One region of the Enterobacter sp. fkY84-1 genome, then DNA from elsewhere that is predicted to be linked to it. Evidence: predicted binding sites of a transcription regulator. Region 1 holds the regulator's gene; the other holds the start of a gene.
The links. Region 1 encodes CRP, which controls carbon source genes, mostly activating them, when cyclic AMP is high. Its sites were predicted from a motif close to ATGTGANNNNNNTCACAT; they were not measured.
Positions count from the first base shown of each region.

Region 2: the regulator CRP is predicted to act here: its motif matches at 2,943-2,960, upstream of ACEPLT_RS15935 (YfcZ/YiiS family protein).

Region 1 covers NZ_CP169393.1:4,312,921-4,320,204, reverse strand. The annotation lists gene pabA (aminodeoxychorismate synthase component 2) at 1-66, shown strand, start outside; gene argD (bifunctional acetylornithine/succinyldiaminopimelate transaminase) at 152-1,372, shown strand; gene ACEPLT_RS20735 (YccS/YhfK family putative transporter) at 1,369-3,456, opposite strand; gene crp (cAMP-activated global transcriptional regulator CRP) at 3,514-4,146, opposite strand; gene ACEPLT_RS20725 (OsmC family protein) at 4,458-4,862, shown strand; gene ACEPLT_RS20720 (phosphoribulokinase) at 4,947-5,816, opposite strand; gene ACEPLT_RS20715 (YheU family protein) at 5,847-6,065, opposite strand; gene ACEPLT_RS20710 (hydrolase) at 6,062-7,084, opposite strand.
Region 2 covers NZ_CP169393.1:3,334,647-3,341,930, forward strand. The annotation lists gene fadJ (fatty acid oxidation complex subunit alpha FadJ) at 1-964, opposite strand, end outside; gene fadI (acetyl-CoA C-acyltransferase FadI) at 964-2,274, opposite strand; gene ACEPLT_RS15935 (YfcZ/YiiS family protein) at 2,553-2,837, opposite strand; gene fadL (long-chain fatty acid transporter FadL) at 3,210-4,493, shown strand; gene mlaA (phospholipid-binding lipoprotein MlaA) at 4,538-5,290, opposite strand; gene ACEPLT_RS15950 (formate/nitrite transporter family protein) at 5,606-6,535, shown strand; tRNA gene ACEPLT_RS15955 (tRNA-Arg) at 6,611-6,682, shown strand; gene ACEPLT_RS15960 (VasL domain-containing protein) at 6,723-7,284, opposite strand, start outside.

The sequences.
Region 1 (7,284 bases):
TTCCATCCGGAAAGCATCCTCAGCGAGCAGGGGCACGCGCTGCTGGCAAATTTCCTCCATCGCTGAATATCTGTTGCCTTGCTGTGATTTTTTATGCATATTTTGTGATTATATTTTCACAATCAATGTGACATAAATGGATGGTCATGACATGGCAACTGAACAACCAGCAATTACCCGCGCGACATTCGATGAAGTGATTCTGCCGATTTATGCACCGGCTGAATTTATCCCGGTGAAGGGGAAAGGCAGCCGCGTCTGGGATCAGCAGGGCAAGGAGTATGTGGATTTCGCGGGCGGGATTGCGGTCACGGCGCTGGGTCATTGCCATCCCGCGCTGGTGGAGGCGCTGAAAACCCAGGGTGAAACCCTGTGGCACACCAGCAACGTGTTCACCAACGAACCGGCGCTGCGCCTGGGCCGTAAGATCATTGATGCCACGTTTGCCGAGCGCGTGCTGTTTATGAACTCCGGCACCGAAGCCAACGAAACCGCCTTTAAGCTGGCGCGCTACTACGCGACCACGCGCCACAGCCCGTACAAAACCAAAATCATCGCCTTCCACAATGCCTTCCACGGGCGCTCCTTCTTTACCGTCTCCGTTGGCGGCCAGCCGAAGTATTCCGACGGGTTCGGTCCGAAACCAGCCGACATCATCCATGTGCCGTTTAACGATCTGCACGCGGTGAAAGCGGTGATGGACGACCACACCTGCGCGGTGGTGGTCGAGCCTATTCAGGGGGAAGGCGGCGTGACCGCGGCAACCCCGGAATTCCTGAAAGGGCTGCGCGCGCTGTGCGACGAACATCAGGCGCTGCTGGTGTTTGATGAAGTGCAGTGCGGGATGGGGCGTACCGGGGACCTGTTTGCCTATATGCACTACGGCGTGACGCCGGATATTCTGACCAGCGCGAAAGCGCTCGGCGGCGGTTTCCCGGTGAGTGCGGTCCTGACGACGCAGGAGATCGCCTCCGCGTTCCACGTCGGTTCTCATGGCTCTACCTACGGCGGTAACCCGCTGGCGAGCGCCGTAGCGGGGGCCGCGTTCGACATCATCAACACGCCAGAGGTGCTAAACGGCGTTAGCGCGAAGCGCGAGCTGTTTGTGAAGCACCTGAAGCAGATTGACGAGCAGTACGACGTGTTCAGCGAGATCCGCGGGATGGGGCTGCTGATTGGCGCCGAGCTGAAGCCGCAGTACAAGGGCCGCGCGCGTGATTTCCTGCACGCCGCCGCTCGCGAAGGGGTGATGGTGCTCAACGCCGGGCCGGACGTGATGCGCTTTGCGCCGTCGCTGGTGGTGGAAGACAAAGACATCGAAGACGGCTTAACCCGCTTTGCCGCGGCGGTTGCAAAGATCGTTAAAGGCTAATATTCGGTTCGTTTCAACCGGCGCGTTAACCAAACCCCATGATGCGGACGCTGACGCCATGCCACCGACGAAATGGTGTGCATGGTGTTCAGATGCCCCAGCACGCGCTGCAAGTGTTGCTCAAGGGTGCTCATTGGCCCGTGGGTTAACGTCTCCGGCGCTTCCAGAATATTTAAATCCCCCGACTCGCCCGGTGAGTCATACTCCAGACGCTGCTGGCAGCGCTGCAACGCAATTTCACACGACTGCAGGTAGCGCTGCGCCAGATCCGGCGTCAGCATCGTATGCTCGCGCGCCAGCGTCGTCATGGCGTTAATGTGCTCAACGATAAACTGACTGTGCGTTACCCACAGCTTCATATCGGCCAGATAATGTGAGTTAAAGCCCGGCTCCTGCATCGCCTGGTTGAGCGAGTTGAACAGGGCGTTGTGCGCCTGGTTGACCTTCATGCGCTGATACGCCAGCGGGGAGGGCTGCGGGTCGTCGCTCAGGATGAGGCGAATGGCCTGCTGGTCGGCCTCCAGCGCGTCGTGGGCGTTCTGCCTGAGCAGTCCGCTTTGCCACTGCGGCCAGAGCCAGACCATACCGCCGAAGGCAATCAGGCAGCCGATCAGGGTATCAATCAGCCTGGCGATAATAAACTGTTCGCCGTTCAGCGTAAGCAGCTGCAGGGTGTATACCGCCGTCACCGTAAAGCCCACCATCGCCCAGCCGTAATTTTTGCGGATAATCAGGTAGCTCACCAGCGTGATCGCCAGCATGCCTGCCAGGGTATAGCCTTCCGGCACGTGGAAGTGCAGCGTTACGCCTGCAATGATCAGCCCGGCCATGGTGCCGCCCGCCCGGTGCAGAATACGCACCCGCGTGGCGCCGTAGCCGTTCTGGGTGACGAACAGCACGGTCATTAAGATCCAGTAGGGCTTCGGCAGATGCAGCGCCATGCCCATCAGGCTGGCGATACTGAGCATGACGCTAATTCGTGCGGCATTGCGCAGGGCGGACGATTTGAGAGATAGATAGCTTTTGAGCGCGGGCAACAGGGGAAGCCGTTTTTGTTTATCCGCCATCAGGTCGCGGGAATAAAGCGGGCGCTGGGTGCGTAGCACGCGGGCGATGCGGCTGAAGTGCCAGGCGGCAAACTGGCCGACCGGGTTATCCGGATGCTGACGGGCGATTTTCTCCAGCGCGCCGAGCTGTTTTTCCATGTTAAAGCGCGTGGGATAGCGGTGGTAGAGAATATCGTCAGCCAGCACGCGCAGGCGTGCCGAGACGGTCTGCGCGTTCCAGCGGATCACCGCTTCGGCGTGGCTGCGCTCAACCAGCTTTTGCACCTCCTGCGGGTGGTGCAGGCTAACAGAGATATGCTCCTGCAGATCCAGGCCTACCTGGAAGGTGCGCAGCAGCCGTTTGTACTCGTGGTTCTTGTTGGCGGCGAGCATATGCAGCTGCTGATAGCACTGGCTTATCAGATCCACCACCTTCTGCTGGCGCGTCAGCAGCGGCGGTAAGGCTTTTTCCGGATCGGTATGCTGGGTGAGCAGGGTGTATTTGGCTTCGCAGTATTCCGCCAACTGCACATAGAGCAGGCTCAGGGATTCGCGCAGCGGCTGTTCCCGCCACAGCCAGAACCAGAACCAGTTAAACAGCCCGTACCACAGTGTCCCCAGCGCGTAGATCAGTAGCGGCTCCCACACCGGCATATTCCCGGCGAGGCTCAGCGTGAAGATGGCCGCAATCAGCGAGGCGGGAAGCAGGCGGGCGTGCAGCGAGCTGATTTCCGCCGTGACGCCGAGCGTCATCGCCAGCACCGTCAGGATCAGCGGCAGCGGGATATCCCGGGCCAGTAAAAGCTGTACGGCAAGGCTACAGCCAGCAAACAGGCAGCCGCCCACGATCAGACGTTTGAAAAAGCGCTTATGCGGTGTGTCCAGGCCAGCAATGTTGCAGCAGGCGGGCACGAGGGAAAAGAGCAGGCCTTGCTGAAGGTGTCCGAGGATCAGGCCGATGGCCACGGGTAGACACAACACCAGCGTTTGTCGCAGTGCGTAGTTAACTTCCGGGTGATAGATCAGCCTGCGCCACATGAGGAGTAGAGACAAAAACGGCGTGACACCTTGCGATGGCACGCCGTTTAAGCGGAATTAACGCGTTCCGTAAACCACGATGGTTTTACCGTGGGCGGAGATCAGGTTTTGATCTTCCAGCATTTTCAGGATACGGCCCACTGTTTCACGGGAGCAACCGACGATTTGACCAATTTCCTGACGGGTAATTTTAATTTGCATGCCGTCCGGATGGGTCATGGCGTCCGGCTGTTTCGCCAGGTTCAGCAGAGTTTGTGCGATGCGGCCCGTCACGTCCAGGAAGGCGAGGTTGCCCACTTTCTCTGAGGTGACCTGCAGACGGCGCGCCATCTGGGAAGAGAGACGCATCAGAATGTCAGGGTTAACCTGAATCAGCTGACGGAACTTCTTGTAAGAAATTTCAGCCACTTCACATGCTGTCTTTGCACGAACCCAGGCGCTACGTTCCTGGCCCTCTTCAAACAGGCCCAGTTCACCGATGAAATCGCCCTGGTTCAGATAAGAAAGGATCATCTCTTTCCCTTCTTCATCTTTGATCAGCACTGCCACCGAGCCTTTAACGATGTAATACAACGTTTCCGCTTTTTCACCCTGGTGAATCAGCGTGCTCTTTGATGGGTACTTATGAATGTGGCAATGAGACAAGAACCATTCGAGAGTCGGGTCTGTTTGCGGTTTGCCAAGCACCATGCGCTGTTATCCTCTGTTATAAGCTGTCACCAGAGTCATCAGATGCATCCGGACTCTGGGGTTGCAATCGAATTCTTACCCATACCCTGGGAAGTCGGCTACCGTAACGTTTCGCAGCCAGTAAAGTTTGATGTCCTCTGCATACATGTGTAACGTCAATGTATTACTGTAGCATCCTGAGTGTTTTAGCATAGCTTTCGCCGCGTGTCTCCTGGTGTCTCGCTTCAGCATGATGCAGGTCGCCTTCCATTGCGAGAAATGTAACGCACGCGTAATCTGTCACCAAAAATGCAACGTTGGAGTTTAAGAATATGCAAGCGCGCGTGAAGTGGGTTGAAGGTTTAACGTTCCTGGGCGAGTCCGCGTCAGGACATCAGATTTTGATGGATGGTAACTCCGGCGATAAAGCGCCCAGCCCAATGGAAATGGTGCTGATGGCGGCAGGGGGATGCAGCGCCATTGACGTGGTGTCGATTCTGCAAAAAGGCCGTCATGACGTGACGGATTGTGAGGTCAAACTCACGTCAGAACGCCGCGAAGAGGCGCCACGCCTGTTCACCCACATCAATCTGCACTTTGTGGTCACCGGTAAAGAACTGAAAGACGCGGCGGTTTCACGTGCGGTGGACCTGTCTGCGGAGAAGTACTGCTCTGTGGCGTTAATGCTGGAGAAAGCGGTAAAAATCACCCATTCGTATGAAGTGATCGAGGCTTAATGTTTGGCGGGTGGCGCTTCGCTGACCCGCCCTACAAAAGCACGACCGTAGGCCCGGTAAGCGCAGCGCCACCGGGCAAAAAACTCACGCGATCTGTTTCCCTTCCATCAATCGCTCCACCAGCGGCGTCATGATGAGCTCCATCGCCAGCCCCATTTTTCCGCCCGGTACGACTAATGTATTCATGTGAGAAATAAACGAGCCCTGCAGCATCGCCAGCAGCCAGGGGTAGTCAATGCCTTCGAGATTGCGGAAATGGATCACCACAAAGCTCTCATCCAGGGATGGGATACTTTTGGCCGCGAACGGGTTGGAGGTGTCCACCGTCGGCACGCGCTGGAAGTTGATATGGGTGCGGGAAAACTGCGGCGTCAGGAAGTTGATGTAGTCTTCCATGGAGCGCACCACCGAATCCATCACTGCTTCGCGCGAGTGGCCGCGCTCGCTCATGTCACGCGTCAGCTTCTGGATCCACTCCAGGTTAACGATAGGCACCACGCCAACCAGCAGATCCACGTGGCGCGCCACGTCGTGCTGCGGCGTGACCACGCCGCCGTGTAATCCTTCGTAGAACAGCACGTCGGTAGGTTCCGGCAGGGGCTGCCAGGGGGTAAAGGTGCCAGGCACCTGATTCCAGGGAACGGCTTCATCATAGGTATGCAGATACTTGCGGGACTGCCCTTTACCGCTCTGGCCGTACTCAATAAAGGTTTGTTCCAGCAGGCCGAAGTCATTGGCTTCCGGACCGAAGTAGCTGATGTGTTTACCCAGATCGCGCGCCTTACGGATGGCCATGTCCATCTCCGGGCGCGTGTAGCGGTGAAAGCTGTCGCCTTCGACCTCCGCCGCACGGAGATTCAGCTGGGCGAAAATCTTGCGAAATGCGAGGCTGGTGGTGGTGGTTCCCGCACCACTCGACCCCGTAACGGCAATAACCGGATGTCTGGCAGACATAGCAACTCCCTGACTGAAAAGGGTGGAAGATCAGCCGTGAAACGCGTTGCGGGGCATGATATTGACCGTCTCATGCAGTTCTGACCACACCAGCACCACGTCGCCGCTTTTCAGCTGGCGCTTTACATCGTTGACCTTTTGCTCAAGCGAGCGTTCCTGTTCACCATAATCGGTGCCTTCGCGTAATACAAAGCTTTCAATCAGATTATCGAGCGTTTCGGGAGCCAGATCCTGCCAGGGAATAATCATGTTGCACCGTCCAGATAAGGGGTTAGCCAGTCAGGAATACGCGTCTCAAGCCACATTTTCGGGCGGCGCAGCGTGCCGCCGATAAACCCGACGTGGCCGCCGTGCTCGGTCAACTGATAGTGAACGTTGTCGGGCAGGAATTCCTGAGCGGGAATCGAGTGATGATCCATAAAAGGGTCATCTTTGGCGTGAATGATCAGCGTTGGCTGCGTGATCTTGCTGAGCAGCGGCATGGCGCTGCATTGACGATAATAGTCAATTGCATCGGCGAAGCCGTGAATTTTCGCGGTGATCAGATCGTCGAATTCGCGTATGCGGCGCACTTTTTTCAGCTGGCGCAGGCTTACCGGGAGGGTGTCCGGGTAGGCTTTCAGTTTACGCGCGGCATTGGCCTTCAGCAGGTTGAGCAGGTAGCGCTGATAGACGCGTGAAAAGCCTTTATCCATGTGGTAGCTGCACTGCTCCAGCATGAACGGGGCGGAGACGATGACGGCGGCATCCAGCGGGACGCTTTCCCCTTCTTTAGCTAACAGGCAGGCCAGCATATTTCCGCCCAGCGAGTAGCCTACGGCCGCGGTGGGCACGGTGCCAAAGTTGTCCCGCAGCCAGTGTAAAAACCACGTGCCGTCTTCGGTTTCACCCGAGTGATAGATACGCTTCTGCCGGTTCGGCTCGCCGCTGCAGCCGCGAAAATGCATCACCACGCCGAGCCAGCCGCGCGCTTTGGCCGCCTCAATTAACCCGTGCGCATACGGGCTGTGCAGGCTGCCTTCCAGACCGTGAAAAACCACCAGCCGCGGCTTATGGCGAGCCTGATCCGGCGCTTCGCTCCAGGCGAGATCCAGAAAGTCACCGTCTGGCAGGTCTAGCCGCTGCCAGTGTGGGGTGAATTGCACCTTGCGGCGGATCAGTCGCGGCAGCATGGTCTGCAAATGGCGATTGGCGACGCCGCGCATAGGCACGAACTCAGTGCTGTCTTCGGCGGCAATGTCGAAGCCTGATGGAATGATTTGGGTCATAGGCGCGATGCTGATTCTTGTCGGAAATTAACGATACTTTCCGAATTGTACCCCGTTTAGCCTGGTTTTCCGAAACATGAACTGATCCCGATCACAAATATTTACCTTGATTATTACTCTCAGGCTAATGATTCAGCTCTACGCTTAATTGATGCCTTTCTCACCAGAGCGCACACTCTACTCAACGTTAAGCAAATCAA
Region 2 (7,284 bases), 980 kb from region 1:
CGCCGCCCATGAGCCCCCCACCCAGTACGCCAATGGCACGCAGAGGCGCAGGCTCCGCCTTGCTGCCGGGATCTTTTTTGACGTCAGTGCTGGCGAAGAAGATGCTGCGCAATGCCTGTGACTGCGGCGTCATCGCCAGTTCGCCAAAGGCTTTGGCCTCCGCGGCATAGCCGCTGCTGCTGCCCTGCGACAGCCCGGTTTCGATCACGTCGAGGATCCGCTTTGCCGCCGGGTAATTGCCTTTGGTTTTTTGTTCGGTCTTTTTGCCCACCATATTGAACAGGAGCGTTCTCCCCAGCGGACCGGCCAGCACGCGCTCGCGAACCGGCAGAGGACGTTTTGCCTGACGCCCTTTCAGCGCAAGCTCAACGGCGGCCTCCAGCAAAATGGACTGCGGCACGACGTCATCGACCAGACCGGCTTTCAGCGCCTGACGGGCACGCAGCTGTTTACCGGTTAAGATCATCTCCAGCGCCGTGCTGACGCCCACCAGCCGCGGCAGACGCTGCGTTCCGCCAGAACCTGGCAGCAGGCCCAGCTGCACTTCCGGCAGGCCCAGAATGGTTTTCGCATCGTCAGTACAGATGCGGCTGTGGCAGGCCAGCGCCAGCTCCAGCCCACCGCCCAGACACGCACCGTGGATCGCTGCGATGACCGGGATTGGGAGACTGTTGATCTCCGACATCACCTGCTGGCCCTGACGCGCCAGCTCTTCGGCTTCCAGCGCGCTTTGCGCCCGGGCAATCATGTTGATATCCGCCCCGGCGATAAAGTTGTCGGGTTTGGCAGAGATAAACACCAGGCCGCGAATGGCTTTGTTCTCGCGGATCTGCTTTAGCATCGCGCGCACCTGAACGCCAAATTCGGCCTTCAGGGTATTCATCTTTTCATCAGGCACATCAATAGTGATAACGGCCACGTTATCGAGGCGAACCGTCAGATTAAATGCAGATGGCATATCCATTATTCAGCCTCCAGAACCATTGCTGCGCCAAGGCCGCCCGCCGCACAGGCGGTAACAAGGCCAAACCCACCGCCACGGCGACGGAGTTCATGTAATGTTTGCGTGATCATCCTCGCCCCTGTAGCGGCAAACGGATGACCGTAGGCGATAGAGCCACCCAGCACGTTGAATTTACTCTGATCCACTTCACCCGTGGCATGCGCGCGGCCCAGCACATCACGTGCGAAACGCTCGCTTGCCAGCAGCTGGACGTTTGCCAGGGTTTGCGCGGCAAACGCTTCGTGCATATCAATCAGGGTTAAATCAGCCAGCGTCAGCCCCGCGCGATCCAGCGCCAGCGGCGTGGACCATGCCGGACCCAACAGCATGTCCTGCCAGACGTCAATGGCGGTGAAGGCGTAGCTGCGTAAATAGCCCAGGGGAGTAATGCCCAGCTCTTTTGCACGGGATTCGGTCATCAGGATCACGGCGGCAGCCCCGTCCGTCAGCGGCGTACTGTTCGCCGCCGTCACGGTGCCGTGCTTGCGGTCAAACGCCGGGCGCAGTTTGGCGTAATCCGCCAGCGTTGACGTGCCACGAATATTGTTATCTTCCGCAAGCGGTTCGCGATAGGGCGGAATATAGGCGGTCAAGACCTCATCGGTCAGCTTGCCTTCCGACCAGGCTTTTGCCGCAAGCTGATGTGAACGATGCGCCAGCGCATCCTGCTGTTCACGAGTAATGCCGTAGGTTTTGGCCATCTGCTCGGCGGTGTCGCCCATGCGCAGGCCGGTGGAGTATTCCGCGACGGCAGGAGGTACAGGCATCAGGTCGCGCAGACGTAAACGCGAGAAGAGTTTGAGTTTCTGACCCGTCGTACGGGCTTTGTTGGCATCCACCAGGATGCGCGCCAGCTTTTTACTGACCCCAATTGGCAGTACCGAAGAGGAGTCCGCTCCCCCCGCTATCCCGGCGCGAATGGTGCCCGCCATCAGGCTTTCGGCGACGTTAGCCACGGCCTGGAAGCTGGTTGCGCAGGCGCGGCTGACGCTGTAGGCATCGGTATGAACATTCATCCCGGTACCGAGGACGATTTCCCGCGCAATGTTGGGGGCTTCAGGCATCTGCACGACCTGGCCGAAGACCAGCTGTTCGATGACCTCCGGCGGAATTTCGCTGCGAGCCAGCATCTCCCCCACTACCATTTTCCCCAGGTCGACGGCCGGTATGCCATGAAACGCCGTTGCCTGACGCGCAAATGGCGTGCGCAATCCACTGACTATGGCAATGCGATCGCCCTGACGGGTAATAAGCGGTAATGCCTGACTCATAACACTCCCCTGTAAAAAAATATTCGCAAACACTAAGTGGTCTGACCTGATAATAGTCTTAACCATTTTTTTACATTCAGCCAATCGGGGAAACGAAAAAGTGCGAGCTAAAACACAGAGAAGAAAAAGAAAATGCCCCTGTATGGCAGGGGCATTTGTGCGGTATGTTGCCGGGTACGCAAGGTAAAAGCAAAACGGTAACCCGTAGGTTACCGTTTTTAATGCTTGCGCCCTCTCCCGTGGGAGAGGGTCGGGGTGAGGGCATCAGGCCGCAGGAATTAACGCAGACCCAGCTGGAAAATCAGCGTTTCAGCTTCGCAGGCAAAAACAAAGTCGATATCCAGCTTCACGCCGCCTTCCACTTCGGTAAAGGTCGACTTGATTTCACACGGCTCGGATTCAACATCACGCGCACGCTTGCTCAGCGCGGCCAGGGTCTCTTCCGCTTCGGCGCGGTTGGTGAACACACGGCTGTAAGACGCGGTGCAATCGGAGTTGTCCATGATGGTGCCAACATCCATACAGCAGCAAACCGGGGTTTCATCAGCACTGCATTTACTCATAGCTCAATTTCCTCTGTATTCGCGCAGCGCGCGAGATAAACACGATGCTGCTATTTTACGCCCCGGCGCGGGCTCTCTCCAGCCGTTAATGGCGCAAAATCGGATAAGTGACCAATATCACACTAAAAAATGATCTAAAACAAAAACCACCCTTTTGGGTGAGTCGCGATGGTCACAATTTTGCCAACCAGATCTCGTTTCACGAAACATGTTTGAAAATATTAATAAACAAACTTGCAACATTCAGGCTGGTCGGACCTATACTCTGGCCACTGGTCTGATTTGTCTGTCATACCTCAGACCCTACACTTCGCGCTCCTGTTACGGTATGTAACAATTATTGAATAAAAATAACTCAATGAGGTTATGGTCATGAGCCAGAAAACCCTGTTCAACAAGACTGCGCTGGCAGTCGCAGTGGCACTCGTCTCCACTTCCGCATGGTCAGCGGGCTTTCAGTTAAACGAATTTTCTTCCTCTGGCCTTGGCCGCGCGTATTCAGGGGAAGGCGCTATTGCTGATGATGCGGGTAACGCAAGTCGTAACCCCGCATTGATCATGATGTTTGATCGTCCGACTTTCTCTGCCGGTGCGGTTTATATCGATCCTGATGTCAACATTTCTGGCAAGTCGCCTTACACGGGTGCGAGCCTTAAAGCGGACAATATTGCCCCAACAGCATGGGTCCCTAACCTGCACTTCGTTTCGCCTATCAATGAACAGTTTGGCTGGGGAGCATCCGTAACCTCTAACTACGGCCTTGCTACCGAGTTCAATAGCAACTACCCGGCTGGTGAATACGGCGGTAAAACAGACCTTACTACGCTGAACCTGAACCTGAGTGGTGCTTATCGCCTGAACGACAACTGGAGCTTTGGTCTGGGCTTTGATGCCGTCTACGCCGATGCCAAAATTGAACGTTACTCCGGGGAGCAAACTGCTCGCCTGCCAAAAAACAGCAATAAAATTGCCAGCCTTGAAGGTGATGAGTGGGGCTATGGCTGGAACGCCGGTATCCTGTACGAGCTGGACAAAAACAACCGTTGGGGCCTGACCTATCGCTCCGAAGTGAAAATTGACTTCGACGGCGATTACAAGAGCGGCATCCTGAAGCCTGTGAACAACGTGGTTCCTGGTGCGGGTACCACCATTCCTTGGGGAACGTCAAACCAGACCGTTCCAGGTTCGCTGTCACTGCATTTGCCAGAAATGTGGGAAGTCTCCGGTTATAACCGCGTTGCACCGCAATGGGCGATCCACTACAGCCTGGCCTATACCAGCTGGAGCCAGTTCCAGGAGCTGAAAGCGACCGGAAGCAATGGTCAAACGCTGTTCTATAAGGACGAAAGCTTCCACGACGCTTATCGTATTGCGTTGGGTACCACCTACTACTACGATAAAAACTGGACTTTCCGCTCCGGTATCGCATTTGACGACAGCCCGGTTCCGGCAGACAAGCGTTCCATTTCCATTCCGGATCAGGACCGCTTCTGGATAAGTGCAGGCGCGACTTATGCGTTCAACGAGAATGCATCTATCGATGCGGGCGTATCTTATATGCACGGTCAGAAAGTGACGTTCCAGGAAGGCCCTTACGAGTTTACCTCTGAAGGTAAAGCCTGGCTGTTCGGTACGAACTTCAACTACGCGTTCTAATCGCACAGGAATTGAAAAAGGTGAGCATTGCTCACCTTTTTTATTTACTCCGAATCGATATCTTTTAGTTCGTTCTCGATCGCCTTCGCGTTTGGATTCTCTTCCGGTTTCAGCTTACCGCCGTTAGCAATAAAGTCATGATTCTGGAAGTACGCTTCTCGCACCATAATATACGGGTCAGAAGACTGGCGCAGTAAGCCATCAGAGTCGAGCAGTTGCGCACGGGTTTCAATCCCTTCCACCGTCCATTTACCCACCGACAGCGGCCAGGTCAGCCACGACAGAACCGGATACAGCGTATCAACCATATCGCCGCCGTCATCACGAAGGGTGAAACTGCCGTAGAACGGTAATTGCATGTACGGACCGTACCCGACGCCATAATGTCCCATTGTGCTGCCGAAACGGTGCGGCTGCTCACGCTGCAGTTTCGGGTTCGCCATGCCTGCGACGTCAATAAAGCCGCCCATCCCCAGAATGGAGTTCAGGAAGAAGCGGGTAAAGTGCACCATCCCTTGATACGGGTCGCCCTGCAGGAAGTAGTTCACCATTACCGCAGGCTCTTCGAGATTGCTGGTAAAATTACTTAACCCGTTACGCGCGGGCTGGGGAACATAATCGCGCCATGCTACTGCCACCGGGCGAACCACATACGGGTCCAGCACGTTGTAGTTGAAGTTATACATGGAGCGGTTAAATCCTTCGAGAGGATCGGAGCGTCCCGTTTGCTCCCCGGAGCTGGCGCAGCCCACAAGCATCGTCGCGCCAAGCGCAAGCGCCGACAGCCGAAGTTTCATAAATATCTCCCTGTTCAGTATGGCTATCGTTGATTGCCATCCGTAACGGAGCCGTTGATGCTCCGTCTGTAAACGTGCAAGCGATTGTAACAGCACGTTTACCGATGTCTATGAGCACAATTACGGGCAGTAATCACCGTGACTCTGATCTCAGCATAGCCTGGCTTTTGGAATTCGTTTCGCTGGCAATTTTATAATGTCTTTGAAAGAGATGTATCACCTTTGTTGTCATTGCCGCCAATTTAAGAGCATCCCCACAGGCATCCCGATAAAAGCCGCTACGCTTAACAGAAAGATCAACCTCCGGGAGCAGATATGAAAGAAGTGGGCGAAGAAAAAATTGGCGAGAGCGATGAGGAACTTGAAATTGAAAGCGAGGAGAAAGCGCGTGGCGAGAAAATAGAAATTGATGAAGATCGCCTCCCTTCCCGCGCGATGGCCATCCATGAGCATATACGCCAGGACGGTGAAAAAGAGATGGAGCGCGATGCCATGGCCCTCTTCTGGTCAGCTATCGCCGCAGGGCTCTCAATGGGCGCGTCTCTGCTCGCCAAAGGGATATTTCATGTTCAGCTGGAAGGTGTGCCGGGCGGTTTTTTACTCGAGAATCTCGGCTATACCTTCGGCTTTGTGATTGTCATCATGGCCCGCCAGCAGCTGTTTACCGAAAACACGGTGACCGCCGTTCTGCCGGTGATGCAAAACCCTACCCTCGGCAACTTCGGTTTATTGATGCGTCTGTGGAGCGTCGTCCTGCTGGGTAATATCATCGGCACGGGCATCGCGGCCTGGGCGTTTGAGTACATGCCGATCTTTGATGAACCCACCCGGGATGCATTTGTAAAAATCGGCATGGATGTGATGAAAAACACCCCGATCGAAATGTTCTCTAATGCCATCATCTCCGGCTGGATCATCGCCACGATGGTCTGGATGTTTCCTTCAGCAGGGAGCGCAAAAATTGTCGTGATCATATTGATGACCTGGCTGATTGCGCTGGCTGACACCACGCATATTGTGGTCGGTACCGTAGAAATACTGTATCTGGTCTTTAACGGTACGCTTCACTGGAGCGACTTTTTCTGGCCGTTCGCCTTACCGACACTAGCAGGAAACATCTGCGGCGGAACGTTTATCTTCGCGCTGTTAAGCCATGCCCAGATCCGTAACGACATGTCGAACAAACGCAAAGCGGAGCTTAAAGCGCGGGAAAATGATGATAAATCGACAAAAAAAACGTCCTGAATGGTGACTCTTTGAGCAGTCAGGCGGCGATGCGCTTAACGCAAAGTGTAAATGACGCTATACTCGTGCCGCCTCGTCCCCTTAGTTAAATGGATATAACGAGCCCCTCCTAAGGGCTAGTTGCAGGTTCGATTCCTGCAGGGGACACTTTGACCTTCACGCGCATTCACCTGTCTATCGCCAGAATTCACTGAGCAGAAGAATCCTGTTTTATTTGAGCGTAACGCGCAGCAAGCTGTCTTAGGCGCAACTCCAACTGGGTCTTTTCGGCTTCAGGAAGCGCATCTCCGGCTGGATGCTGTGACAGGCGTCGGAGTTGTTCTTCAGCCGGTATTGTTTGGTTAAATGACTGTATAGTCGAAAAAATCACCGACTTAAGCTCACTCACCGTGATATATTTTCCTTTTTGCTCATCCAGACTGCTCAGCCGATGACTCAGTTGCTGAAGCTTCATCATTCCCTCATACCAACTGTTCATAGCGTCGACAGGCAACGCTGCCGCGTTAAATTTTTGCTGCCACTGCACGGCGAGCGGCTTCGCCTCCTCCGGCCGCACTGTCTGGAGTTGCGCTAACAACTGAAGGCTGTAGGAAATATTCCAGTCAGGAGGCAGCTTATCCAGTCGGGCAAGCTGCTGTTGCGTTTCAGTGATAAATGTGGACGGTAAAGTACCTTGCTGTGCTAACGCGTCTTGCTGAACAGGTGCAAGCACTTCAGGTAACGGCGCCAGCGAGGCAATAGCCTGAGTC